2 regions of the Lysinibacillus sp. NPDC097279 genome follow, and region 2 is predicted to be linked to the other one. Evidence: predicted binding sites of a transcription regulator. Region 2 holds the regulator's gene; the other holds the start of a gene.
The links. Region 2 encodes LexA, which represses DNA repair genes until DNA is damaged. Its sites were predicted from a motif close to CGAACATATGTTCG; they were not measured.

Region 1: recA (recombinase RecA) is a predicted target of LexA. The motif match lies at 3,300-3,313, and genes of this name have one in related genera.

The regions. Positions count from the first base shown of each region.
Region 1 covers NZ_JBIWDA010000002.1:337,455-345,649, reverse strand. The annotation lists gene rny (ribonuclease Y) at 1-1,471, opposite strand, end outside; gene recA (recombinase RecA) at 2,153-3,217, opposite strand; gene ACIQ1H_RS11735 (competence/damage-inducible protein A) at 3,494-4,753, opposite strand; gene pgsA (CDP-diacylglycerol--glycerol-3-phosphate 3-phosphatidyltransferase) at 4,771-5,349, opposite strand; gene ACIQ1H_RS11725 (helix-turn-helix domain-containing protein) at 5,398-6,309, opposite strand; gene ACIQ1H_RS11720 (DUF3388 domain-containing protein) at 6,335-7,123, opposite strand; gene ACIQ1H_RS11715 (DUF3243 domain-containing protein) at 7,350-7,607, opposite strand; gene ymfI (elongation factor P 5-aminopentanone reductase) at 7,653-8,195, opposite strand, start outside.
Region 2 covers NZ_JBIWDA010000002.1:469,180-477,374, forward strand. The annotation lists gene ACIQ1H_RS12355 (prepilin-type N-terminal cleavage/methylation domain-containing protein) at 1-79, shown strand, start outside; gene pilM (type IV pilus biogenesis protein PilM) at 186-1,160, shown strand; gene ACIQ1H_RS12365 (PilN domain-containing protein) at 1,160-1,753, shown strand; gene ACIQ1H_RS12370 (potassium transporter) at 1,750-2,460, shown strand; gene ACIQ1H_RS12375 (prepilin peptidase) at 2,519-3,271, shown strand; gene ACIQ1H_RS12380 (gamma-glutamyl-gamma-aminobutyrate hydrolase family protein) at 3,284-4,006, shown strand; gene lexA (transcriptional repressor LexA) at 4,044-4,661, opposite strand; gene yneA (cell division suppressor protein YneA) at 4,837-5,151, shown strand; gene ACIQ1H_RS12395 (YneB family resolvase-like protein) at 5,148-5,813, shown strand; gene ACIQ1H_RS12400 (GNAT family N-acetyltransferase) at 5,875-6,402, opposite strand; gene ACIQ1H_RS12405 (DUF896 domain-containing protein) at 6,587-6,820, shown strand; gene tkt (transketolase) at 7,039-8,195, shown strand, end outside.

The sequences.
Region 1 (8,195 bases), 130 kb from region 2:
GAATATCACGTGCAAGACGATGAGATGCTAAATCGTCAATTTTTTCTGGTTGTACAATAATACGAATTTCACGTCCTGCTTGGATGGCATAAGATTTTTCAACACCATCATAGCTTTCAGAAATCTCTTCTAATTTTTCTAGTCTGCGAATATAGTTTTCCAGTGTTTCACTACGAGCACCTGGACGCGCTGCTGATAATGCGTCTGCTGCAGCTACTAATACTGCAATAACAGATGTCGCTTCTGTATCACCATGGTGAGAAGCAATACTATTAATAACAACAGGATGTTCTTTATATTTCGTAGCTAATTCCACGCCGATTTCAACATGGCTTCCTTCAACTTCATGGTCGATTGCTTTTCCTATATCATGCAATAAGCCTGCACGACGAGCTAATGCTACATCTTCACCAAGCTCAGCAGCTAGTAAGCCTGCCAAATGTGCAACCTCCACAGAATGTTTTAGGACGTTTTGCCCGTAGCTAGTACGGTATTTCATGCGGCCCAAAATCTTCATTAAGTCTGGATGTAGATTGTGAATGCCGATTTCAAATGTCGTTTGTTCCCCTGTTTCACGAATTTGTTCATCCACCTCACGACGAGATTTTTCAACCATTTCTTCGATGCGAGCAGGGTGAATACGACCATCCTGTACTAGCTTTTCAAGTGCAAGTCGAGCCGTTTCACGACGAATTGGATCAAAACCAGATAAAATTACTGCTTCTGGCGTATCATCGATAATTAAATCAATACCTGTTAACGTTTCGAGTGTACGGATATTACGACCCTCTCTACCAATAATACGACCTTTCATTTCATCATTTGGCAAGTTCACAACAGAGACTGTTGTTTCTGCAACGTGGTCTGCAGCAAAGCGTTGCAGTGCCAATGATAGAATTTCACGTGCCTTTTTATCAGATTCCTCTTTCACACGCATTTCAGATTCCTTCGTCATTACAGCAATATCAGTTGCTAGCTCTTTCTCTACTTCACTTAAGATAATAGTTTTAGCTTCATCTCTTGTTAATGCAGAAATGCGCTCTAGTTCTGTTTTTTGCGCTGCAACGAGCTCGTCCACTTTGCTTTCCATCTGTTCAATATGCTGTTGTCTTTCAGCTAGAGCTTGTTCCTTACGCTCTAAGCCGGCTTCTCTCTTATTCAGAGCATCATCCTTGCGATCAAGATTCTCTTCTCTTTGCAATAAACGGTTCTCTTGTTTTTGAAGTTCTAAACGACGATCACGAATGTCATTTTCTGCTTCAGTGCGAAATTTGTGAGTTTCATCTTTGGCTTCAAGTAGTGCTTCTTTCTTTAATGCCTCCGCTTCTCGTTTTCCTTCTTCAACGATTGTTTCAGCGACATGCTTAGCACCAGTGATTTTTGAGTCATTCACTTTTTTCATGTAGATATAGCTAACAGCGGCACCAACGATGAGTCCAAGCAAAGCGGAGATGATAGTAATTCCATCCATATGAACACCTCCTCTTGCTATTTGGGTAATACAGGTTCAGTCGGCGCATACAAAAATTGTACTGCCTATTTTAAAGTCATAATTCAGAAATTATACATATTTAATTGTATAGCTAGCCTCAAGCTCTGTCAAGGATAGACGGGCATCTGTTCGCCTATCGGCAAGAAAAAAAGTAAGTCATATCCATTAGATGTATATATTAACTGTTACTTTTGAGCTAGAAAAAATACCTTCTTAGATGAAAATTCTTTTTATCAAGACGAAGGTTACAATACAATTATTACCACAATCACTGTCATCTTAATACAATTATTTTAACTTTCTTTGACAAATGAACATATAGTTTATTTCTAAGCTAGTAATCAGTCACTTTTTTACAAAATTCTACATATAAAATTTTATAATGACGTTCGCTAACTAATAATTCAACGCTCACTTCATTCTATTTATCTAGTAATAAGGACAAAAAAATCGTTCTCACTCTAAAAGAGTAAGAACGATTTAGCTTATAGGGAACGTCCATCATTCATTTTTACTGCGTACGGACGCTTTCCGCGGGCACATCGTAAGCCACAACCTTCTCTTATCGGTAGTATATTGCGTCTTACGTGCGTTCGTTCCCTTAGAAGTTGCCGCTCTCACAATCATTCTAACGCTTGTTAGAAGAAAGAACGATGTCTATTATTTTTCATCTTCAAGAAGAAGCATTAATTCTTCATCCATTTCTTCATCATCATGTGCAGCAATTGTATACGATTGTGCCGCAATGCCATAAGAAGAGCGAATTTTATTTGCAATTTCTTCTAAAACTGCAGGGTTTTCTTTTAAATATTGTTTTGCATTTTCTCGACCTTGGCCAAGGCGTTCATCACCGTAAGCGTACCAAGAGCCACTTTTTTGAACGATGTCTAATTCAACACCTAAGTCGACAGTTTCGCCTTCTTTTGAGATACCTTCACCGTACATAATATCTACTTCTGCTGTACGGAATGGTGGGGCTACTTTGTTTTTTACAATTTTAATTTTTGTACGGTTACCCATAATGTCATTACCTTGTTTTATCGCTTCTGCACGACGAACTTCTAAACGGACAGAGCTGTAGAATTTCAGCGCACGACCACCAGGTGTTGTTTCTGGATTACCGAACATAACACCAATTTTTTCACGAATTTGGTTAATGAAAATAGCGATTGTTTTTGATTTATTGATAGCACCTGAAAGCTTACGTAATGCTTGAGACATTAAACGAGCTTGTAAACCAACGTGAGAGTCACCCATGTCACCTTCAATTTCAGCTTTTGGTACTAGTGCTGCAACAGAGTCAATAACGATAATATCAATAGCACCACTACGTACTAAAGCTTCTGCAATTTCAAGCGCTTGCTCACCCGTATCTGGTTGTGATAATAAAAGCTCATCAATATTAACGCCTAATTTTTGAGCATAAATCGGATCTAATGCATGCTCAGCATCGATAAATGCTGCTTGTCCACCTTTAGCTTGTACTTCCGCAATAGCATGTAGCGCAACTGTTGTTTTACCTGATGATTCTGGACCATATACTTCAATAATACGTCCACGTGGATATCCACCAACACCTAATGCTGCATCAAGCGCTAGCGAACCACTAGAAGAAGTAGCAATTTCTAAATCTGTTTTTTCGCCTAGCTTCATGATAGAGCCTTTACCGAAATTCTTCTCAATTTGTTTTAACGCCTGTTCTAAGGCTGCTTTACGATCACTCATTTATTTTCCTCCTTCGAAAACTGTTCACTGTTATTGTCTATCTCTACTATACTTGTTTTTTTGAGAACACGCAAGAAAAAAGCGAACATTTATTCGATTTTAATCAAAAATAAAAATTTGGATAAGTTTTTCCTACCCAAATTCCCATTTTCAACTATAAACAATTATGCTAATCATAATTGCGCTACATGTTTTCAATCATACATACTGCTCAGCAATAGTTGCACCTTAGTCCTGAACTACATGCATTTTTTATATCATTCTTGCTGCGGCAAATTAAAAGCGTTTTCTATAACCTCGTTCTTCTAATTGCTGCATTAAATAATGGAATGTAAATTTAACTGCACGTAAACGATTGGTATTGCGCATACCTGATAAATGCAGTAAATATGTTATTGGCTCTTCATCACCGATAGCAATCCCAATCCAGACAGTGCCAACTGGCTGATGGTCATGTGCTGTAGGACCAGCCGCTCCTGTTAACCCAATACCAATATTCGTGCCGAATCTTTCCCGCACGGCGCTAGCCATTGCCGCAGCACATTCACTGCTAACAATACCATAAGTATCTAATAGTTGTTGGTCGATACCGAGCTGCTTTACTTTAGCATCTTCTGTATAGGTAACTACGCCTCCGATAAGTGAATTGCCAACACCTGGAATCTCAGCTAGCTCTGATTGAAATAAGCCTGCTGTTAAGCTTTCGGCTGCAGAAATCGTTAAATTATTATCTTGCAACATTTCTACCGTTTTTGAGGCAAGTGAATCATCATTAATGCCATATTGGAAGTCTCCTACAATAGCACGAATCTCCGACACTTTACCAGCAATCAGCTGTTGAGCTTCCTGTTGTGATGGCGCCTTAGCTGTGACACGTAAAGTTACTTCTCCGTCAGCAGCTAGTGGAGCAACTGTCGGATTTGTTTGTGAATCTAATATATCCTGCACACGCACTTCTAGCTCGGCTTCTCCAATGCCATAAAAGCGCATTACATGAGACACGATGACACCGCCATCATTTAACATTGTGCCAAGCTTTGGCTTCGCTTCGAATTGGAACATTGGCTCCAGCTCTTTTGGAGGCCCAGGAAGTAAAATGTAGGTACGTTTATCCTTTGTCAATATCATCCCTGGAGCCATACCATGATGATTAGCTAGCACCTCACTACCTGCTAATACTAGCGCCTGCTTACGATTATTTTCTGTCATTGCGATGCCTCGTTTTGCAAAAAATTGCTCAATGTATGACAATGCAACTTGATCGATAACAAGATCTAGCCCAAGATGACGAGCAATGGTCTCCTTCGTTAAATCATCCTTTGTAGGACCTAAACCACCTGAAAAAATGATAAGATCAGCGCGCGATTCCGCTATAGTGATTGCTTCCTCTAAACGTTTTGAATTATCCCCAACAACCGTATGATAATAGACATTGATGCCTAATTCAGAAAGCTGATTAGAAATAAATTTCGCATTTGTATTTGAAATTTGTCCAAGTAATAACTCTGAGCCAACTGCCAGGATTTCAGCATTCATGATTCACAAGACCTTTCTTATTTAGACTCAAGTAATACACGTCGATTTAGATAGAAATAATCCCATCCAGACCAAAGTGTAAAGAACAATGCAATATATAGCATTATTGTATCAAATGGGATACCGAAAATCACAAAAATTGTATTGTGTAAAAGAGCAGCTGCAATAGCTACAATTTGTGCCCATGTTTTAATCTTACCAAGCTGATTCGCCGCTACGACTTCTCCGCCACCTGCAAGAATTAAACGTAAACCTGTTACCGCAAATTCACGGCTAATAATAACAATAATCACCCAAGCTGGTGCCATACCAAGCTCTACCATTAAAATAAACGCTGCAGAGACAAGTAATTTATCCGCTAAAGGATCTAAAAATTTACCAAATGTCGTTACAAGATTATACTTTCTCGCATAGTAACCATCTACCCAATCCGTCGTTGATGCAATGATAAAAATAAGAGCTCCTACAAAATGATGGACTGGCATTTCTGCACTAAATAAGTTCATTGTTCCCCAGCCGAAATCAAACATCATAACAATGACAAAGAACGGAATAAGTAAGATACGTGAAATGGTAATTTTATTTGGAATGTTCATTTTTCTAACACCTTTCATGATGAAAGAAAGTAGTCATCGATAGGATGACTACTGTTCTTTATTGAAATTGACGACAATATTTTGCGTTACGATTTGCTGTGCGTACGTTAAAAGTTCGTCATTAATATAAACCTTAGCTTGAGTTGAATTGCCTAAACGAATACGCGCATAGTTTTGTGCTGTTGCATCAAACTCAACAACTTCACCTGCGTTATAAACACGCGTATCTGCTAGTAATTCTTGTTGTTGTTGGTCGCGAATACCAATAAAAGTAGGACCTGATACTTCAATGCGAATTTTAAATGTATCAGCACCTGTTAACGTATAAGATGTTGTAGCACCATCTGATTCGATTGTTCCTGCTGAAATCGTTTGCTTAACATCTTCTTCAGTTTTATCGGTTTTATCTTCATCTGGTGTTTTATCTGTTTGCTCTTTCGTCGCATCTGCTTGTGCCTTTTTATCTTCTTCGGCTTTATCTTTTTCACTATCAATTGGTTTTGGTTTTTTATCGTACTCCACTACTGGTGTTGTATCATCATATTCATTTGTTCCTGTTTTACTTTTTGATTGTAAAAGAACCCAAATTGCAACAATGATTACGATAATAAATAAACCGACAATGACTTTGGGCATAGCCTCCATCATTTTATTTGAAGGGCTTTTTGAAACTTTTCTTCTAGTTGAAGTTTGAGTCATCGATTGGCTTACTTGGTCGTTCTTTGTGCCTGGTAATTCGCTTTTATACGTCTCTAAAATTTCCTCTGGATTTAACCCAACAGCTTCAGCATATTGTTTAATAAATGCTCGTACATAAAACGAACCTGGCATAATGGAATAATTGCCTTCTTCAATACCTACTAAATAACGTTTTTGAATTTTTGTTATTTCCTGTAAATCGTCTAAGCTGTAGCCTTTAGACAGTCTCGCCTCTTTCAGTCGAGTACCTAATTCTGCCACTCATAACACCTACTTTAATATCAAATTAAAAATTAAATCCTCCAAATGAATCGGATTCGGACATCATATGATTTTTTTCCATTATTTCATAAGTAATTTCTTCATCTGGGTGATGACGTAGTTCAATGATATAATCAAAATCCTCAATCTTATATTCAGAATGCTGAACAAACATATCAGGATGCTCTACTACTTTAATAGATGGCATATTCATCATTTCACGTACTAGTTGCAAATGTCGCTCATCCTCCGAACGCCTTGTAACAATACCGTCCAATATAAAAATATTATTGTCACTGAATTCATCGCCTGCGAGTTTATTACGAATAGTTTGCTTAATCATTGTAGACGATAAGAAAATCCATTTTTTATTGGCACAAACACTTGCCGCAACAATAGATTCTGTTTTACCAACCCGAGGCATCCCACGTATTCCAATGAGCTTATGACCTTCCTTTTTAAAGAGTTCTGCCATAAAGTCCACTAAAATCCCTAGTTCATCTCGTACAAAGCGGAAAGTATTTTTTTCGTCTGCATCTCGTGGAATATAATGACCATGCCTGATAGCTAAACGATCACGGAGTTTAGGTTGTCGAAATTTAGTAACGTGGATATGTTCCATTGTCGAAACAATTGTACGAAAACGCTCAATTGCTTCATCATTGTCTGTATGCACTAACATACCACGTCGATCTTCATCGACACCATTTATTGATATAATATTGACTCGAAGCATCCCTAAAAGTGAAGCAATATCTCCTAATAATCCAGGGCGATTCACCTGAATTTCATATTCAAAGTACCAATCGCTCAAACACACTCGTTCCCTTCCTATTAGTTAACGTAAAAAATCTTTTATAAGTTCCATCATAGCTGATTTTTTATGTAATGGAAAGTTAGAATACATGGAATTATAGCGTTATTTTTAAATTCTTACTAATTTTTTTTGGTAGTATTGGAAATAGACTTACATACGTTCCCTTTTCCGTACTAATATCGATTTTTAATAGAAAAAAGAGGAGATTAGCTCTCCTCTTTTTTTATTGCACATGTTTATTTTGCACAAGTTTTACGACACAATTCGCCAATGCATGTTTTTCATCATCAGAGGCAACGCCCCATAAATCCGACAGCACTCGCTCTTGTTCATTTTTAGGATCGACATTAGTCGCCAAATACTCACCGATTTGGACAGCAGCCTGTTGAATCATTTTCTTCGGCATACCGCTTGATTCAGCTTGCATTACGTTTTGTCCTAAAAAAGATGTCCATTTTTGCCAGTTTTCTAAAATGGTCATATGTTTCCTCCTCCTTTACACATGTAGTATGTGCAAAAAGAAAAATTATATGTACCAGCCACCATTTAATCGGATGATTTGTCCTGTCACATAGTCTGCTTTACCTGATAGATAAAACCGAACCATCTCCGCTACATCCTTTGTTTGACCGACAAATCCTAAAGGAATCTCATCTAAAATATATTGCATTTCCTCTTCACTTAAATGGCTATTCATTGAAGTATTAATAAAACCTGGCGCAATAGCATTCACACGAATGCGAGACAATGCAGCCTCTTTAGCATAGGACTTCACAAAAGCATGCTGTGCGCCTTTTACCGTTGCATATAGTGCTTCACCCGCAGAACCTGCCTCGCCCCAAATAGAGCCGATAAAAAGTACATAGCTCACATCATGAGTACGTAGTTTCGGAGATAATAAAGCCGTTAAATGCATTGGATTTTGCACATGAACACGCCATAATGCATCCATATCTTCTACAGTTGTGTCTTCCAGCAAGGAATAATGCGCTTGACCATTAGCAAAAACAATTGCCTGTACGCTAAATATTTGGGCAGCTAACACTTGCGCCGCTGTTATACTTGTAAA
Region 2 (8,195 bases):
TACAACAGATAAAATTAAAGAAACTGCATTAAAAAATAGTTTAGATAAAAAAGATACAACAGAAGAGAAAAAAGATTAACCCTCCCAACTCACTCAGAAGCGTAGCCAAAACTGCGCTTCTGGTTGGGAAATGGATGGTTAATTGTTTAGACACTTCATGCAGTCAAAAGGAGGCATCTTTTCACATGTTTAAAAAGAAAAAGAATTCGCATGTGTCGATTGAGATAAAGGATTATGTTTTGCGTGCGCTTGTGGCAAAAGGTGCTGATCCATCGCAGTGGAAGGGCTATGAGTTGCCATTGGCGCAAGGAATAGTCGAAGGTTCCATCATTAATGATGAAATCGCATTGTTTGAAATGATGAAAACGCATGTTGCTAAATGGGCAGGCAAAAAGCAAAATGCGCGTATTTTTGTGCCTGATACTTCTGTGTTGCTAAAAAGTTTTGAGCATCCGCATGATGTGGAGTCAAAAGAGTTGAAAAGCTACGCGGAAATGGAGCTTGGGCAAACGATACATTTACCATTTCACGAGCCCCTTATAGATGTTTATGATCCAACACCGAATGATGGGCAAGCAATGTTATTTGCGGCGCCATCAGAAGAAGTAAATAAAACGATTGGCTTGTTGCTCGATGTTTCGCTAGAACCGCAAGCTGCCGATATTCGAGCATTGTGTAATATTCGTCTATTAGAGCATATGAATTTACTTGAAATGGACAGAACTTATTTAATAGCAGATTGGTCGATAAACGAATTGTCGATTAGCATTTATTCGTATGGGCAACTAGAGTTTTTACGCTATCAATCGTTTGAGACAAATTTAGCAAAATGGCAACCAAAAGAACAGGAAGAGTTTAGCTACTCATTTCATTTAATCGATGATCAAGACAATTATCAATTGACACTAACGGATCAAATTCTTGAAATTGATCGTATTATGAACTTTTTTAAATTCTCGTTACATAAAGGTGAGAAAAGTGTAGATGATATTTTCCTTTTAGGCGATAATCCATTATTGCCTACGATTACTGAGTTTTTAAGTAATAATTTTACGATGCCTATTACTGTGTTAAATGATGACATGGTGCAAAAATCATTCCCTCAATTTTCAGAGAAGTTTGCGAGTCTCATAGGGCTGGCTTTGAAGGAGGTACACTGATGGTACCTGAAATAAACCTCTTACCGAATTTAGAAAAACAGAAATCAGCACCAATACTGTTATATATAGTTATTATTGTACTCGTTAGTATCGTTTTAGCATTCATGATAATTCAATATTTTCAGGCGAGAGGCGAGGTAGCGACATTAAATGCACAGGAAATAGAGCTGACGGCACAGCAAGAAAAACTACAAATTGAATTAGATGGTATACGGAATATGAACGCAGGCTCGCTTGAGCAATCGGTTCAATTTGTCCATCATGTCTCTTATCCTGTGACACCTTTAATTGATGAGACGCAAGTGTTGTTGCCAGAGCAGACATATTTACGCAATTATAAATTTAATGAAACAACTATAGAAATTACCGCAGATTTTGAAACGATGTCAGCTATTTCAAACTATCTTGATAGCCTAAACGTAAGCCCTTATTTCACGGATATTCAAGTTGGAACAATTGAAAATTTTGAGTTATCGATTGGAGAGCAAAACGAAAGTAATTCGAAAGATAAGTATCAGGAAATACCGCGTTATTCGGTAACCATCACGTTGGCAATTGATTTTATTTATTTGGCTGGAGGTAGAGAATCATGACAAGCAGCAAAAACTCAGCGATTCTTCTGCTTACCGCATTAATCGCAGCCCTGTTATTTGCACTCTATTACTATCTATTAACACCTAAATTGGAAGAGGTAGAGGCGAAGGAACGAGATGTTCGTGCACTGCAACAAGAAATTGCAACAATCCAGGAGCAAATTACGGCATTAGATACGGTACAGCAATCACATGGTGCAAGTGTGCTATCTTTGCGTAAAAAGGTACCTCAAACTCGTGCCATTGAAGGAGTCATCCGAAATATCGAAGAAATAGAAGCAGTAACAGGAACACGGGTTGAAGCTGTAGAATTTAATAATTATGATTCACTCGTGATGGACTCTTCGATTATTGACCCAAACTCGCCAGCAAATGAGGAGCAAGCGGTCACAGCACAACAACCTACTGAAAATAGCGAGCAAGCAGATAGTGAAGAAGGGGATAATGCATTACCAACCTCTACTATTGCTAAAGAATCATTACCAGCAGAGTTGAAGCTAGTGACATTTAGTATTGATGTCGTCGCTATTGATACGAAGACTATGCTTGAATTTTTAAAGGAAATTGAAAAAATTGAACGTGTGATGAAGATCGACACATTGGATATTACCTTAACTGGGGAAGAGGTTGTATTTGAGGAGGATGCAGATTCATCCATTAAAGCTACCGTTCAGGTAACAACCTTCTATTATGAGGGTGAACAATGATGTAATGGCGCGCATACTCCAACGTATGGGCGCTATGTTAGTTTAGGAGGCAATAAAAATGGAAATGGCTTATACAATACTAGTATTCGTATTTGGACTAGTTTTTGGATCGTTTTTTAATGTTGTAGGCTTACGTGTGCCGCTAAAGGAGTCGATTGTTAAGCCGCCATCGCATTGTACAAGCTGTCAAAGACAACTAACCGTAATTGATTTAGTGCCAGTTTTGTCTTATGTTTTTTTAGCAGGTAAATGTCGGCGTTGTGGGCAAAAAATTTCTTGGATTTATCCGCTAATGGAGTTGCTCACAGGCGTATTATTTGCCTTTTCATATTGGCAACTGGGCTTTAGTGAGGAGTTTGTCGTAGCGATACTATTCATTTCATTATTAATAATCCTTGTTGTATCGGATTTTGCATATATGCTTATTCCTGATAAAGTGCTGTTGTTTTTTTTACCTTTACTAGCTATTGGGCGTGTGCTATCACCATTAACGCCGTGGTGGGATAGTATCGTAGGTGCCGTTGTTGGCTTTGGCATATTATATTGTATTGCTGTTGTATCACGCGGTGGTATGGGTGGAGGCGATATTAAATTATTCTTTTTGCTTGGACTTGTACTTGGTACAATAAATACATTATTGACATTATTTGTAGCAGCGGTAATTGGTATGATAGTCGGCATAATCGTGCTTAAAGTACGACAACAAGGGCGAAAAACGCCGATTCCATTTGGACCATCGATTGCTTTAGCTGCAGTTATCGTGTATTTCTATGGGGATGTCATCATTGATTGGTATGTAGGATTATGGTAAGGGGGTATATGGATGAAACCGATTATTGGTATTACTGCATTTGCAGAGGATGATTTATCGTCAAGATTGAATATAGCCTATAGCAAAAGTGTTATTGAAGCTGGTGGCATTCCGCTTATTATTCCACTTGGGGTAGAGGAGGATGTAGCACAAATTTTATCGCTAACAGATGGCTTATTATTATCTGGTGGGCAAGATGTTCATCCATTTGAATTTGGCGCTGAGCCATTACCGAAGCTCGGACAAATACATCCAGAACGTGACAAGGTCGAGCTTGCTTTAATTCATGCGGCCTTTACGAGGAAAATGCCGATTTTGGGGATTTGCCGTGGCATGCAAATACTGAATGTTGCGTTAGGTGGAACTTTGTACCAAGATATTGATAGCGAATATCATAGTACTAAGCTGTTAAAACATACGCAACAAGCAGCTCGCGGTGTAGCGACCCATTATGTGCAAATAACACCTGATACGTTGTTACAATCAATTATCGAGGAAGAAAAAATTGCTGTGAATTCTTTTCATCATCAAGCTGTGAATGTATTAGCAGAAAAGCTAATCGTTGCAGCAAAATCGAGCGATGGTCTAATCGAAGCGTTCGTTCATGAAGAATACCCGTTTTGTTTAGCAGTACAGTGGCATCCTGAAGAACAAGCAATTGTAGGCGATTTAGCTGCACAGAAGCTTTTTGCCGCCTTCACTAGTGAGAGCTTAAAATATAAAAGAGAAGCGTGAGTGCTTCTCTTTTTTGTTTGCTAAGTATGAGAATGCCTTAATGTACACGGCGATATAAGCCGACAACTTGTCCTAAAATCGAAACTTGGTCTACAATTATTGGTTCCATTGTAGCGTTTTCTGGTTGTAAGCGGAAATGATTTCTTTCCTTAAAGAAGCGTTTAACGGTTGCCTCATCCTCTTCTGTCATTGCGACAACAATATCACCGTTATCAGCTGTAGCTTTTTGTTTGACGATGACTAAATCTCCATCAAAAATGCCCGCCTCGATCATCGATTCTCCCATAATTTCTAACATAAATAGCTGATCTTCACTAGTACCGTAAATATCAGGTAAAGGGAAATATTCGTCGATATTTTCGATGGCTGTAATAGGTGATCCAGCTGTCACTTTACCAACAAGCGGTACGTGGATGACACTTTGCTTTTGAATCGAATCTTCTGGTTCTAAAATTTCAATGGCACGTGGCTTAGTAGGATCACGTCGAATAAAGCCCTTTTGCTCTAAACGAGCTAAATGTCCATGAACCGTTGAACTTGATGCAAGTCCAACTGCCTCACCAATTTCACGTACAGATGGCGGATAACCTTTTGCACGTACTTCTTCTTTGATAAACGCTAGTATATCCTCTTGTCTTTTCGAAACTTTTTTCATGATTGCTCACCTCTTTTTTTATATTATTCTTCTTACTATCTTCTTACTAGATAGTATAGCAGAATGCGAACACTTATGCAAACATAGGTTCGAAAAGTGTTTGACAAAAACGTCTGTTCGCTTTATCATAAGAACATACATTCCGAACAAACATTCTAAAAAGGGGTTATGATGAATGAATTGGTTTAAAAAAAATACACATATTTCAATTTTATTAGGCGCATTTTTACTATTTGCAGGTTATCTTGTGATAACTGATCCTGGAGACATTACTTACACTGAAATTAATATCGAACATGGCGATAGCTTATGGTCGTTAGCAGAGCAATACCGTGGTAAAATGGGTACGGATGACTGGATAAAACTTGTGAAAGCCGAGAACGAATTACATAGCGTGAAAATAGTTGCAGGAAAATCACTCGTTATACCAGTAGTGGGTGACAATAAGATACCCACCAATTCAATTGAAATTGCGAGAAGTGAAAGATGATGAATAAACAAAAAACGGCAGTTATTTACTGCCGTGTGAGTACCGAAAAAGAGACACAAAGTTCTTCATTGGAGCGACAACAAGAGGAATTACTGCGGTATGCTAAAGAACAAAGCTACGATGTGAAAAATGTTTTTTTGGATAAGCATAGTGGGTATGATGTTGAGCGCGAAGGATTGCTTGAAATGCTCGATTTTATTAAAGAAAAAGAAATAGATGCATTATTTGTGCAGGATGAAACACGTTTAGGGCGTGGTAATGCACGAATGGCTGTACTTCATTTATTGCAAAAAACGGAAACAGATGTTTTTTCCATGCGTGATGCAGGGCCAGTACAATTAAATGAGATGGATACGATGTTACTCGAAATTTTAGCGATTGTTGAGGAATATCAACGTAAAATCCATAATGCGAAAATTCGTCGTGGCATGCGCCGTGCAGTAGAAAATGGCTATCGTCCTGAAAACAACCTTTCCAATCGCGGCAATCCGAATGGTCAGGAGCGTAAGGAAGTGCCAATAGAAGAAATTGTGAAGCTTCGCAATCGGGGCTTTACTTATGAGGAAATTGCTACGACACTTAGAGGTCTTGGCTTCGATGTAAGTAAAGCAACCGTACATAGGCGATATCAAGAATATCAAGAAAGGTTAGCGGGCGATTAATTTGCACTGCTAATCTTTTTTTATGGGTAAAAACGCTCCTGAATATGATAGATAGTATGAATTAATTTTCCATTAAAGCTAGCCATTCTTCTTGTAAAATAGCGTAATAGTATTCATCCCACCAATCGTCACCATATGGAATACATTTTTTAAAGTATCCTTCACGGCGCATACCGATTTTCTCCATCACACGGTAGGAGGCAATATTTTCGGGCTGGCAAGTTGCAATAATTCTATGAAGCTTCATTGTGGTAAACCCGTAATCCAATAGGGCGTGCGCTGCTTCTGAAGCGTAGCCTTGACGATAATATGCAGGATTCAACACCCATCCAATTTCATATGTATGCTCGCCAAAGTAGGGATGGAAAACTAGATGCCCAATGACTTGTGACTGATCATGCAAAACAATAGCAAAATGCTGTGCTTGCTCACCGCTATTATCAGTTATAAATTTTTGTACCTGCTCTTCAGAGAGAACACCTTCAGGCATGTAGTGCATTACCGTTTTATCGGACATATAGCTATAAACCGCTTGCAAATCATGTGCTTCAAATTTGCGGATATGTAATCGCTTAGTTGTAATGTTCACCTTATTTCCTCCAGTAAATTGTATATTTTTTTCCTTGTATAATTAGTTATACACGACTAACATCTGGAATTCATGTAAATTATGGCTAAGAAGTGTTTTTAAGGGTTGGTATAACTGCATTTTAAGGGAAACCATGCTATACTTTGCATACTGAAGTAATAAAGGTATTGAAAGGTGTGTAACAATGTTATCAAAAGAAAAAATTAACCGAATTAATGAATTAGCAGCAAAAGCGAAAGCAGGCAATTTAACTGAGGAAGAGGCGAAAGAGCGCACTTCTCTTCGCAAAGAATATTTAGATACATTTAGAGCGTCAATGCGTGATACGATTGAAAATGTTAAAATTGTTGATGAAGAAGGTAATGACGTTACACCTGAAAAGGTGAAACAAGCGAAAAAAAATAAATTCTTAAATTAATATGTCACATTTAACCGAGCGCTAGAAAAGTGAATTTTCTATTGTTATAGCTAGATAATATTCGTTGTTCGTTCTTACATTTTTAATTGCAAGTTACAGAATGATGATAAAGTATGACATAAATCTTAAATAGTATAACAAAAGCATTGTTTTCTAAGACAATGTTGACTAAACTGTAGTAGAACAATATATAGGACGAGAAAGGATGTCACAACATAATGACTCAACATGCGGATCAACTAGCGATTAATGCTATCCGAACATTGTCAATTGATGCAATTGAAAAAGCAAATTCAGGTCACCCAGGCTTACCGATGGGGGCAGCGCCAATGGCTTACACGCTTTGGACAAAACAACTTCGCCACAATCCGGCTAATCCAAAGTGGTATAACCGCGATCGTTTCGTACTTTCAGCAGGTCACGGCTCTATGCTTTTATATAGCCTACTTCACCTTGGAGGTTACGGCCTTCCAATGGAAGAAATTCAAAACTTCCGTCAATGGGATTCATTAACTCCAGGACATCCAGAATACGGTCATACTGTTGGAGTAGAGGCAACTACAGGTCCTCTTGGACAAGGTATTGCCATGTCAGTTGGTATGGCAATGGCAGAGCGTCATTTAGCAGCTACTTATAATAAACAAGGACATGATATTGTCGATCACTATACATTTGCACTTTGTGGCGATGGTGACTTAATGGAAGGTGTTGCAGCTGAAGCCATTTCATTAGCTGGTCACTTAAAACTTGAAAAATTAATCGTCTTATACGATTCAAACGATATTTCATTAGATGGTGATTTAGAAAAATCATTCTCTGAAAACGTACAAAAACGCTTTGAGTCATATGGCTGGAACTATTTAAAGGTTGCTGACGGTACAGATGTAGATGCTGTGAACAAAGCAATCGAGGAAGCGAAAAAATCTACTGGCAAACCAACACTGATTGAAGTGAAAACAGTTATCGGTTTCGGTTCACCGAACAAATCAGGTAAATCTGATTCTCACGGCGCGCCACTAGGTACAGATGAAGTTGTATTAACAAAAGCAGCATACGAATGGGCACATGAGCCATTCCAAATCCCTGCTGAAGTATACGATACGTTCAATGCAGCCGCTGAAGTGCAAGGGGCACAATCAGAAGCAGCTTGGAATACGAAATTTGAAGCATACAAAGCGGAATTCCCTGAATTAGCAGCTCAATTCGAAAATGCAATGAATGGTAAGCTACCAGAAGATTTTGCAGCAGAATTACCAGTATATGAAGCAGGTAAATCTGTAGCAACACGTTCATCTTCAGGTGATGCAATTAATGCGATTGCAAAGAAAACACCATCATTCTTCGGTGGTTCAGCAGACCTTGCAGGCTCAAACAA